3 regions of the Chitinibacter sp. ZOR0017 genome follow, and region 1 is predicted to be linked to each of the others. Evidence: predicted binding sites of a transcription regulator. Region 1 holds the regulator's gene; each other region holds the start of a gene.

Region 1 (4,155 bases):
GCCGACCGGATCAAACGCCAGCACGGTGCCAACACCATCCACGTGACCGGACACCATATGCCCACCCAACATGTCGCCTAAGCGCATGGCTTTTTCCAGGTTCACTGGGCCCGGCCGATCTAGGCCAACGGTACAGCGCAGCGATTCATTGGAAACATCAATTTTGTATTTGCGTGGGGGTATCTGCTCAATCACAGTCATGCATGCGCCGTTGTGAGCAATACTATCCCCCAGTACTACATTGGAAAGGTCTAATTCGCCTGCATCTACGGTGAGGCGTACGCCCCCTTCAAAGGCGTCCACTGCTTCGATCTGCCCGATGGCCTGAATAATGCCGGTAAACATGTTTAGTCCTTAGGTGCGGTGAATTGGGCCGGATTAGCCTCTTTCACCCGTTGCGAAGATTTCAGTTCATTACAGTGATTGCAGAAATAACTTTTCGCGCCACAGGCAGCGAGAACCTCAAGGGCTTGGCCACAATCGGGGCAACGCAGGGTCGTTGATTCAGTCATGTTGAGGCTCCGGCTTAAGCCACCGCGGTGGCTTGGGCAAAGGCGATGTGCGGCTTTGTTAAACGCAAGGTCAGGCGCTGATCGGCGCCCACGCGGCGTTGTTCCAGTAGCGTCAGGCGGTGCTGATCGGCCAGGTCGCTTAAGGAAAAGTCGGCCATGCCGCGCCCTTTGCCCAGCAAGGTCATCGCCTGATAAAGGATGATCTCATCCACCAAACCTGCCTGCAGCAAAGCGCCCACTAGCGTTCCGCCGGCCTCGACCAAGACCTGATTAAAGCCTTGCTGCCCCAGATATGCCATGGCGGCATGCAGGTCGAGCTCGCCATCGCACAGCGGCAACTGCACGGCACAGGATTGCTCACTGTGAAAATGCTGCAGTTCAGCGGGGCCGGCGCCACTGAGCACATGGGTGTAACCACCGCTACTGGTGAGCACCTTCGCGGCATGCGGCGTACGACCTCGGCTATCGAGTACCACCCGCTGTGGCTGCCGGCTTACTGCCAGCTCGCGTACATTCAGTTGCGGATCATCGGCCAGCACCGTGCCCACCCCAGTGAGCACGGCACAGGCTTGCGCGCGCAAACGCTGTACATCCAGCCGCGCCTCGGCGCCGGTAATCCATTGGGATTGTCCGTTTTCTAGGGCAATGCGGCCGTCTAAGCTCGCGGCCAATTTAACCGTAACCCACGGGCGCTGGCGGATCATGCGGCTGAGAAAACCCTTGTGTAGCTCGCGCGCCTGCTCGGCCAGCAAGCCATGGGCCACTTCGATGCCATGGTTGGCCAGTCGTGCCAAACCCTGCCCGGCCACCAAAGGATTAGGGTCGCGTAAAGCGGCGATGACGCGGTCGATGCCAGCCCCAATCAGCGCATTGGCGCACGGCGGGGTGCGGCCAAAATGGCTGCAAGGCTCCAGGGTGACATAGGCCGTTGCGCCGACTAATTGGCCCGGCGCTTTGGCCTTGGCCATTTTCAACGCCATGATTTCGGCATGCGCGCCGCCCGCTGCCTGGCTATGACCGTAGCCGATGATGTCTTCACCGGCCACAATCACCGCGCCCACACAAGGGTTTGGGCTCGTGAGTGCAGCACCTTGCGCTGCCACTTGCAGCGCTTTGGCCATCATGGCCTGATCAAAGGCGGAAAAACTCATTATTGCTTGCTCACTTCGCGAATCACATCGCGGAAGTCTTCCACATCCTGGAAGGAACGATAGACCGAGGCGAAGCGGATATAGGCGACTTTATCCAACTTGGCGAGCTCGGCAATCACCATCTCACCGATCTGACGGGACATGATTTCACGCTCACCGATGGTGAGGACACGTTGAATGATGCGGGAAATGGCTTCGTCCACCAGCGGCGTGGGTACCGGACGTTTATGCAGGGCGCGCAGGAAACTGGTGCGTACTTTTTCGCGATCAAACTCAACCCGCTGGCCGGTTTGTTTCACCACCTGCGGCATACGGACTTCGGCGGTTTCGTAGGTGGTAAAGCGCTTATCGCAGATCGCGCAGCGACGCCGGCGACGCACGACATCCCCTTCGTCGGATACTCGCGAATCAACCACCTGCGTATCAGGTGAACCACAAAATGGGCACTTCATGCACGAACCCCGTAAAGATCAACAAAGAACATCAATTAGATCAGTGCTGCGGCGCAAAATACAAGCACCCCAAATACACCGAGTAGGTATATGGTGCCAAAGCTTGTGACAAAACAAGATTCGGGATATACCCTAGAGCACGCAAAAAGTGAATTGTTTGCTCTGTAAATAGAAAAAGGTGGCGCAGCGGCGCCACCTGTCTTCTGAGTACCGCTAAAACTTAGTCGCCGTAAACCGGGAAGCGCGCGGTCAGCGCTTTTACTTTCGCGGCCACTGCTGCGATATTTGCTTCGTCTTCTGGATTATCCAGCACATCAGCGATCAGATTAGCGACTTGAATCGCTTCTTCTTCCTTAAAGCCACGCGTGGTGATCGCTGGCGCACCGATACGGATACCTGAAGTCACGAATGGGCTTTCTGGGTCATTCGGGATCGCGTTTTTGTTCACAGTAATGTGCGCTTTGCCCAGGAAGGCGTCAGCAGCTTTACCAGTCAGGTTTTTCGGACGCAGATCAACCAGGAATACGTGCGACTCGGTGCGACCAGAAATAATGCGCAGACCACGCTCAGCCAGAGTTTTGGCCATTGCTGCAGCGTTTTTCAGCACTTGCGCTTGGTAAGCTTTGAATTCAGGCGTCGCAGCTTCTTTAAAGGCCACGGCTTTGGCTGCAATCACGTGCATCAGCGGGCCGCCTTGCAGTGTTGGGAACACGTTTGAATTCAGGCTCTTTTCAAATTCAGCTTTCGCCAGAATGATACCGCCACGTGGACCACGCAGGGTTTTGTGGGTGGTTGAAGTAACGAAGTGCGCGTGTGGCACAGGGTTTGGATATACACCCGCCGCGATCAGACCGGCGTAGTGGGCCATATCCACCATGAAGTAGGCACCGACTTTGTCGGCGATTTCACGCATACGCGCCCAGTCAAAACGCAGTGCATAAGCCGAAGCACCACCGATCAGCAGTTTTGGCTTGGTTTCCAGCGCTACGCGCTCCATATCGTCGTAATCGATTTCTTCGTTTTCGTTCAGACCGTAGGCCACGATATTGAACAATTTGCCGGAAAGATTAGCTGGCGAACCATGCGTCAGGTGACCGCCATGACCGAGGTTCATACCCATTACGGTGTCGCCCGGTTTCAGGATCGAGAAATACACAGCTTGGTTGGCTTGCGAGCCAGAGTGTGGCTGTACGTTGGCGTATTCAGCACCAAACAGAGCTTTGATGCGATCAATGGCCAGTTGCTCGATCACGTCCACGTGTTCGCAACCGCCGTAGAAACGTTTGCCAGGATAGCCTTCCGCGTATTTATTGGTCAGCTGCGAACCCTGCGCTTCCATCACGGCTGGGCTGGTGTAGTTTTCCGAAGCGATCAGCTCGATGTGTTCGTGCTGACGCACGACTTCGCCGGCAATGGCAGCAGCGAGTTCTGGATCATACTGGGCAATGGTTTGTGACTTCGAGAACATGAGCGGGAAGCATCCGTGGCCGTTAAAAGATAGGTAATTCTACCATGACTTAGCGCAAAGCGAGATGCGCTCCAGTCAGGCTGCCATGCAAGATTTTCATACCGGTGGCTGGGCTTTCTTTTTGCGCCAGACGTTGCGCAGCGCGACGAAAGCTTGCTTATTGCTCACCCGCTCATCGGACATAGCATCCAGAAACTCGGACAAACTCTTTGAGCGCGCTACGGTATAAAAAATCAGCCCTGCGGTTGGCAGCGACACCGCGGCAAAATACAGCAATTTCATCCACCCCGATTCGGCGGCCAAATCAAATAGATTCATGCCAAGAAATCCGGTGATGGTGGTACCCAACAAACCAAAGATAGTCACCACCGTGAGGCGCACCACGGTATCGGCCTGCCGGCGCAAATCATCGTTTTCAAGGTACTGATTCATACTCTGCACCGATTCACGGACTTCTTCATGTTGTCGCACAGTATCAAGGTGGCGATTCATCATGCCAAACAACTGGCTGGAAACGATTTGATGCGAGACCTCGCGAAACCAGTAGCGCTGGTTAAAGCGCAAAAAACTCT
Region 2 (4,155 bases), on a different contig from region 1:
GTATTCGTGATAGGTATATAAGACTTCGAGCAAAGCCTCGTCGTATTCATCGGCAGGCAAGCTGCGCTGATCGGCCAGCGCGCGCAGCTGCGCGAGCTCGGTGGCGCCGAGGCTGGCTAGTTCATCGGCTTCCAATGCTTCGCCATTCAGATAAATGCCTTGCTCGTTGTAGAGCATTTGTGATTTCAGATTCAGCGCCACCCCGTGGCTAGCCACGGCGGCGACAAAATCGTCGTACTCGAGCGGGGCGCTGTGCTGGTCAAAAAACACATGCGGCTTGGGCTCGGAGAAATAGCGGCCGATAAAATCCTGCACCATGTGTTCATCCCAGCGGATTTGCGTGAGCATCTGCTGGATGCGGGCGGTAAATTGTGCATCAATCTGCGCCGGGGTAGTGGTGACTTGCGCGTCGGGGTCGCTGTACATGCCATCGAGGCACAATTCATCCTGCAGGTATTCCAGAAACTTGCTGGCGATTTCCTGGGTTTTCGGGGCGCGGAACCCCACCGAATAAGTCATGCCCGGCTCAAGGGCAACGCCATAGTGCGCATATTTGGGGGGCAGATACAGCATATCGCCATGTTCCAGTATCCATTCCTGCTCAGGGTTGAATTCTTTCAGGACCCGGATTGGGGCGTCTTCGATAAAGCCCATCGCGTCGTCGCTGGAAATTTGCCAACGTTTTCTGCCACCCACCTGCAACAAAAATACATCATAAGAATCATAATGCGGGCCGACTGTGCCGCCGGGTGGGGCGTAGGAGATCATCACGTCATCCAGCCGGGCATAAGGCAGGAAATTAAACTGGTATAAAAACTTGGCGATGTGCGGCACCTGATGGTTCACATCTTGTACCAAGATGGTCCAGTCGGTTTCGGGCAAACGCTTGAGGCGGCTGGGGCTAAACGGGCCGCGCTCGAGCGTCCAGCGGCCGTTTTGCTGGGTAATCAGCCGCGATTCGATGTCGTCGCGCTGGGCAAATTCGCTTAAGCGGGCAAAATCGATCAGCTCGGGAAAGCGATCCCAGGCCTGGCGAATCAGCAGCGGTTTTTTTTGCCAATATTCGGCCAGAAAGGTTTCAGGGCTGATTCCGCCGAGCAGCGGGGCATGGAAAGCTGTTTTACGCATCGCGAGTGACTATAAAGAAAACCATAACAAAGACTATTATCGCACCGACTGGAGAATTCATGCTGAATGCCGGAGACCTGGCACCGGACTTTGCCTTGCCGGATGCCGCCATGGACATGGTGCAATTGAGCCAGTTTCGTGGCCAGCGCAATGTCGTGTTGTACTTTTTTAACAAAGATCACACCCCGGGCGGCATTGTCGAGGCGGTGGAGTTTTCCGATCGGGTTGACGCATTTGCGCAATACCAGACGATTATTCTCGGGGTTAGCTCGGATGACTGTCTGTCGCACGACAGCTTTATCGATGAGCAAGGTTTGGCGTTTGATCTGCTGGCCGACACCGAGCTGGAAGTCAGCCGTCTGTATCATGCCGTGCACGAATGGGAAGCGCAGGGCATGGTAAGATACGGCATTGAGCGCTCTACCTTTGTGATCGATCATGCTGGCGTGATCCGCCACGCACTGTATCACGTATCGCCCAAAGGCCATGCGGCCGAAATACTAAATCTTGTCAAACAGCTAGGATAATCCAACTATGCAAATCGCTAAAAATTCCGTTGTTACACTGCACTATCAGATGTTCGACGCAGAGGGCAACCAACTGGACAAAACCGAAGAGCCGATTGCATATCTGCATGGCGGTTATGACAATATCCTGCCGCTGGTTGAAGAAGCGCTGCACGGCAAAACCACCGGTGATCTGGTGGAAGTGAGCATGTCGGCTGACGACGCTTTCGGCGAATTCGACCCAGAACTCGTACGCGACGAAGAGAAAGATCAGTTCCCACCTGAAGTATCCGTGGGCATGATGTTTGAAGCAGATGATCCAGAAACCGGCGAAATCATTCTGTTCCGCGTGACTGAAATCGAAGGCAACCGCGTGACTGTGGATGGCAACCACCCATTTGCCGGCATGAACATCGTGTTCAAAGCCCAGGTGACTGATGTGCGTGAAGCCAGCGCTGAAGAAATCGCGCACGGTCACGTGCACGGCGAACACGGCCACCACCATTAATCTGTGCTAGCGATGGCAGCATGGCTGTCATCTCTGCGCGGTAATATTTACGGCGATCTCTTTAGGTCGCCGTTTTTCATGCCCTGCCAAGCTGGCGTTTTCGCAGTTGTTGCAAACTTGCAACCGCCTGTCATGTAAGTTTAATGTGAGCACAGCTGAGCCAAGTCCCGCTTTGCTTGGTTTGCCGGCCTACCCACCACCGCTGGTCCGCTAGCACATCGCGCGCCTGTTGCACTAGTCCCCCACTTTCCCCTAGTATTTGTGCCAACAAGGTGAGCTCAACACAAGATGTTGTGTTTCCCCACAAACTATACACAGACTTATACACAAGGATCCGTGCATGTACGCTACGCTTGAAAGTACCCCAGCCAGCCGCAACGAGAATGCCGAAGTACCGGCGCTGTCGCACGATGCTGCGCAGTACGCCAACTACAAGATTATCCGTCGCAATGGCGCGGTGGTGCCTTTTGAGCCCACCAAGATCACCGTGGCGCTAACCAAGGCCTTTATCGCCGTACAGGGTAGCCATGCCGCTTCCAGCGCGGCGGTGCGTGAGCTGGTGGCACGTCTGACGGATGCTGCGGTCAGCGCGCTGATGCGCCGCAAGCCCGATGGTGGCGCGATCCATATCGAAGACATCCAGGATCAGGTTGAGCTGGCGCTGATGCGCTCGGGCGAACACGACGTGGCGCGTGCCTATGTACTGTATCGCAATGAGCGTCAGCGCGAGCGCGCGGCCGCCCGCCAGGATCAGCCAGCCGAGCAGCAACACGCGATCAATGTGCAATACGAAGATGGCTCTAGCCGCCCGCTGGATATCAGCAAGCTCAAAGCGCTGATCGCTTCTGCGTGTACGGGCCTGGAAGCCTACACCGACCAAGAACAAATCTTGGCCGAAACCCTGAAAAACCTCTACGACGGCGTACCAGCCGAAGAGCTGCGCAAATCGACCGTATTGGCGGCGCGTACCTTCCTGGAAGTCGACCCAGCCTACACCCAAGTTACCGCCCGTCTGGTGCTGCACAGCCTGCGCCGCGAAGTGCTGGGCGAAGAGGTGAGCCACGAAGAGATGGCCACCCGCTACGCCGAGTATTTCCCGCGCTATGTGAAAAAAGGCATCGATGCCGAGCTGCTGGATGAAAAACTGGCCCAGTTCAATCTGGAAAAACTCGCGGCCGCGCTGGATCATAACCGCGATTACCAGTTCGGTTACCTCGGCCTGCAAACCCTGTACGACCGCTATTTCCTGCATATCGAAGATCGCCGCATCGAATTGCCGCAAATCTTCTTTATGCGCGTGGCCATGGGCCTGGCGCTGAACGAAATCAATCGTGAAGAGCGCGCCATCGAATTCTACAACGTGTTGTCGAGCTTCGACTTTATGAGCTCAACCCCGACGCTGTTCAACTCGGGTACCCGTCACAGCCAGATGTCGAGCTGCTACCTGACCACCGTACCGGATGATCTGGATGGCATTTTCGAAGCACTGAAAGAAAACGCCTTGCTGTCGAAATTCGCCGGTGGCTTGGGCAATGACTGGACCAACGTCCGCGCGATGGGCAGCCACATCAAGGGCACCAATGGCAAGTCACAAGGCGTGGTGCCATTCCTGAAAGTGGTGAACGACACTGCCGTGGCCGTAAACCAGGGTGGTAAACGTAAAGGCGCCGTGTGTGCCTACCTGGAAACCTGGCACGCCGACATCGAAGAATTCCTCGAGCTGCGTAAAAACACCGGTGATGATCGTCGCCGTACCCACGACATGAATTCAGCCAACTGGATTCCTGATCTGTTTATGAAACGCGTGATGGAAGGCGGCGAGTGGACTTTGTTCAGCCCATCCGAAGCCAGCGATCTGCACGATAAAGTCGGCAAAGCCTTTGAAACCGCCTACCTGAACTACGAAGCCAAAGCGGCCCGTGGTGAAATGCGCGTGGCGAAGAAAATCCCGGCGCTGACGCTGTGGCGCAAAATGCTGACCATGCTGTTCGAAACCGGCCACCCATGGATCAC
Region 3 (4,155 bases), on a different contig from region 1:
CTTGCGCAGCACATCCAGATGGAAGGAATTGGTGTAGTAGCCCTTGTCGGTCACTTCGGCAATCTCGCCAAACCGCGCGGCATCCAGTTTGCAGAAACGGTGGCACAGTGATTCACTCGGGGTGGAATACAGCGAGAAGCCGATGCCGGTTTCTTTTTTCCAACGCGTGGTGGTGTCGGCCATCACTCGCACCACATGGCGCAAGAAAGCCTGTGCTTCGGCACATTCGGCCGGATGCACGCCAAACAACAGCACACCCACTTCGTGCAAGCCGATATAGCCCAGCGAGATCGAGGCGCGGCCATTACGAAATAGGCTCATGATGTCGTCTTGCGGTTTGAGCCGCACGCCAAATGCGCCTTCGGTATATAAAATCGGCGCCACATTGGCTTTCACGCCGGAGAGACGCTGAATGCGGATATTCAGCGCTTGGTAGCATAGCTGCAGGCGGCTATGCAAAATCTCAAAAAAGCGGGTCTGGCTGCCTTGCGCCTCAATTGCAATGCGCGGCAGGTTCAGGCTGACCACGCCCAGATTATTGCGCCCATCCAGCACTTCGCGGCCGGCTTCATCGCGCCAGACCGACAAGAAACTGCGGCAGCCCATGGGCGAGACCGGCACGCTAGAGCCGGTGATCTGGCGGTTGAGCTTGGCCGAAATGATGTCGGGGTACATCCGTTTTGATGTGCATTCCAGTGCCAACTGTTTAATGTCGTAGTTCGGGTCGCTGGGTTTGAGGTTGATGCCGGCTTCCAGAAAGAACACCAGTTTCGGAAACACCGGCGTAGTGCCTTCCTTGCCCAGCCCTTTGATGCGCACGCGCAAAATCGCCTGCTGAATAATTCGCTCTGCCCAGCTAGTGCCCATGCCGAACGAGAACGTCACAAATGGCTGTTGGCCATTCGAGCTAAATAGCGTGTTGATCTCGTATTCGCAGGCCTGAATGCCGTCGTAGGCTTCTTTTTCGGTGCGTTCTCGCGCATAGCGTTCCGGCTCACTGATGCCATAGTCGGCGGCAATCGCGAGATTTTTCTCGTAGGTTTTCAGCACATACGGCGCCAGCGTTTGGTCGATATTCGGAATTGTGGTGCCACCATATTGATGACTGGCCACTTGGGCAATGATTTGTGCCGTCACCGCGCAGGCCACGCCGACGGATTTCGGGCTTTCGATTTTTGCGTTACCAAGGCGAAAGCCGTGTTCCAGCATGCCTTTCAGATCCACCAGGCAGCAATTGGTAAAGGGTAGAAACGGGGAGTAATCCAGATCGTGAAAATGAATATCACCGCTGTTGTGTGCTTCCAGAATGTCTTTGGGCAGGAAAGTGCTGGCAAATTGCTTGGAGACAATCCCGGCCATCAAATCACGCATTACAGGGAATACATTGGCGTCTTTATTAGCGTTTTCGGTGGTGGCATCCACATCCGTTTTATTCACCAAGCCCATCAGCTTGGCGTGCAGTTCTGAGCCCTGTGCGCGAATACGATCGCGATCGTGGCGATACTCGATGTAAATCCGCGCTACTTCCGGGTATTCCAGCATCAGGGCGTTTTCGACCAGCTGCTGAATCGTCGGGATGTCGAGCGGGCCTTGCTGGCTGAGCAGGCGGCAGGTTTCTTCCACTTGCTCGGTGATCCGTTCGGCCAGCGCCTCGGGCTGCGGATAGCACGCCGCCGAGGCCGCTTTGCGGCAGGCTTCAAAAATCTTGGCGCTATCGTAGGCGGCACGGGCTCCGTCGCGTTTGGTCACTTTGAGCATGATGGGCAAAATCCTCGCAAAAAAAGGGGCGCTAGGGCCAAAAAAGCGGGCGGGCGGTTGGCCCGCCCGAAATATGGCTCCGTGATGGTCTGCACGCAGACCGGAACAACCTGCACGACTTCAGCTAGGGCCGTTGTCGTGTTGAAACACAATATATTGTGTTTTTTGTGGCGGTGTTGCGCTAAATATTTGAGTTTTGATGAGGGTCAAATTCTGACGCGTACTGGCGCGGCAGCCTGTAAGGCGGGGGGGGCTCGTCGGCTGGGCGGGTGATATTGTGGCGCGGGGATGTAGTTGGCGCGCGGCGGTCTGGCGGTGTGGTCTTTGCGGAAATGAAAGGGGTATTGCTATAGGGGCTTTTGAATATATAGCCCCCAAGGCAATACCCAGGCGGTGTTTAGAGCATGTAGCGCGCGAGGTCTTCGTTGGCTGCTACGCCGCCGAGTTTCTGGCGCACAAAATCGGCATCGACCACCACGGCGCCGCGCTTGGCCTCGAACGAAACGTCTTCCAGTAGCCGTTCCATGATGGTGTACAGCCGGCGCGCGCCGATGTTTTCGGTGCTTTCGTTCACCTGAAACGCCATCGCTGCCATTTGCTGAATGCCTTCAGGCGTAAATTGCACCTCGATCTCTTCGGTGGCCAGCAGCGCCTGATACTGCTTGGCAAGGCAAGCATCGGTGCCGGTGAGGATGGTGGCGAAATCATCGACGGTGAGCGAGTTGAGCTCCACGCGGATCGGAAAACGGCCTTGCAGCTCGGGGATCAGATCGGAGGGTTTGGCCAGATGGAAGGCGCCGCTGGCAATAAACAGAATGTGGTCGGTTTTCACCATGCCATATTTGGTGCTGACCGTCGTGCCCTCGACCAGCGGCAGCAAATCGCGCTGTACCCCTTGGCGCGAGACTTCACCGCTGCTGCCTTCGGCGCGGGTGGTGACTTTATCGATCTCGTCGATAAACACAATGCCGTTTTGCTCCACGGCTTGCAGCGCTTCTTGCTTGGCATCGTCTTCGTTCACCAGCTTGGCGGCTTCTTCATCCACCAGTAGCTTGAGCGCGTCGGCGACCTTGAGTTTTTGTTTTTTGGTTTTGCCACCCATCGCGCCTTTAAACATCTGTTGCAGCTGATTGGAAAAATCTTCCATCCCCGGTGGGCTGAATACTTCCATGGTCGGTGGGGCGGCGGCGACGTCGATTTCGATGTCTTTGTCGTCAAATTTGCCTTCGCGCAGCATTTTGCGGAATTTCTGCCGCGTTTCGCTTTGGCTGTCATCGTGATTCACGCTGCCATAGCTGTTTGCCGGTGGGGGCAGCAGCACATCCAGCACGCGTTCTTCCGCCGCGGCTTCGGCTTTGACGCGGTTGCGGGCGATGGCCTGATCGCGCACCTGCTTGATGGCGATTTCCATCAGATCACGAATGATGCTGTCGACATCTTTGCCCACATAACCCACTTCGGTGAATTTGGTGGCTTCGACTTTAATAAACGGCGCATCGGCCAGCTTGGCCAGCCGGCGGGCGATTTCGGTTTTGCCCACCCCGGTGGGGCCGATCATCAGAATGTTTTTCGGGGTGATTTCATGCCGCAGTGGCTCGGCCACTTGCTGGCGCCGCCAGCGATTGCGCAAGGCAATGGCCACGGCTTTTTTGGCGGCGGCTTGGCCAACAATGTGTTTGTCCAGCTCGTGAACAATTTCCTGTGGGGTCATCTGCGTCATGCTGTGCTTCCTGGAGATCAATGCTGTATTAAATAATGCCGTGCCGCCGAATTTAAAGCCCCGCTTGGCGCGGCGCGCGGCGTAATGCCTGTCTATAGTAAGAGCCGGTCAATGCAGATGCGGGCGGCCTGTGACAGCGAAGCGATATTTTTATGGGGCGATGGCGGGCGTGGTGTTATTGCCTGCAGGCCTGCTGCTGGCGCTGGTTTTGCTGCCGCTGGAGCAATGGCCATTCCAGATTAGTAGCAGGGCGCTGGCGGTTAGCCTGAGTTGGCAGGGTATTGCGCTACTGGCCTTGGTATTGCTTTTTTGTATGGCTATACCCCTGGTATTTTCGGGGTTGTGGTTGTTGGCGCAACGTCAGCGCGTGTTGCAGCGCTGGCGCGCCGAGGGTGACCGCTTTTTGCACACTGCCCACACCGGCTGGTGGCAACCGCTGCTGCAGGCCTGTGGTCAGCGGCTGGCCGCGCAGGAGCTGGAGCTGATCGCCTTGCGTGAGCGTAACGAGCTGTTTGCCGATGCACTGGATGAAATCAACGACATCAGCTTGCAGCTGCGCCGTTCTGAGCGCCGCTGGGCGCTGGCCTTGGAAGCCACGGGCGATGGCATCTGGGAATGGGATGCCGAGCACGATCAATGGTATTTTTCCTCGCGCTGGAAATCCATGCTGGGCTACG

The links. The regulator NrdR, encoded in region 1, represses ribonucleotide reductase genes. The targets are predictions, from matches to a motif close to AAANACNATATATNGTNTTT.
Region 2: a site for NrdR is predicted at 2,422-2,441, ahead of L991_RS13440 (ribonucleoside-diphosphate reductase subunit alpha). Genes of this name have one in related genera too.
Region 3: a site for NrdR is predicted at 1,903-1,922, ahead of nrdD (anaerobic ribonucleoside-triphosphate reductase). Genes of this name have one in related genera too.

What each region holds. Positions count from the first base shown of each region.
Region 1 is NZ_JTLG01000008.1:100,126-104,280, reverse strand. It holds gene L991_RS02575 (riboflavin synthase) at 1-345, opposite strand, end outside; gene L991_RS17990 (zinc-ribbon domain-containing protein) at 348-512, opposite strand; gene ribD (bifunctional diaminohydroxyphosphoribosylaminopyrimidine deaminase/5-amino-6-(5-phosphoribosylamino)uracil reductase RibD) at 527-1,663, opposite strand; gene nrdR (transcriptional regulator NrdR) at 1,663-2,115, opposite strand; gene glyA (serine hydroxymethyltransferase) at 2,336-3,583, opposite strand; gene L991_RS02555 (CorA family divalent cation transporter) at 3,680-4,155, opposite strand, start outside.
Region 2 is NZ_JTLG01000044.1:72,375-76,529, forward strand. It holds gene L991_RS13425 (cupin domain-containing protein) at 1-1,128, opposite strand, end outside; gene L991_RS13430 (peroxiredoxin) at 1,188-1,655, shown strand; gene L991_RS13435 (peptidylprolyl isomerase) at 1,663-2,142, shown strand; gene L991_RS13440 (ribonucleoside-diphosphate reductase subunit alpha) at 2,483-4,155, shown strand, end outside.
Region 3 is NZ_JTLG01000014.1:52,948-57,102, reverse strand. It holds gene nrdD (anaerobic ribonucleoside-triphosphate reductase) at 1-1,758, opposite strand, end outside; gene hslU (ATP-dependent protease ATPase subunit HslU) at 2,156-3,478, opposite strand; gene L991_RS16320 (sensor histidine kinase) at 3,651-4,155, shown strand, end outside.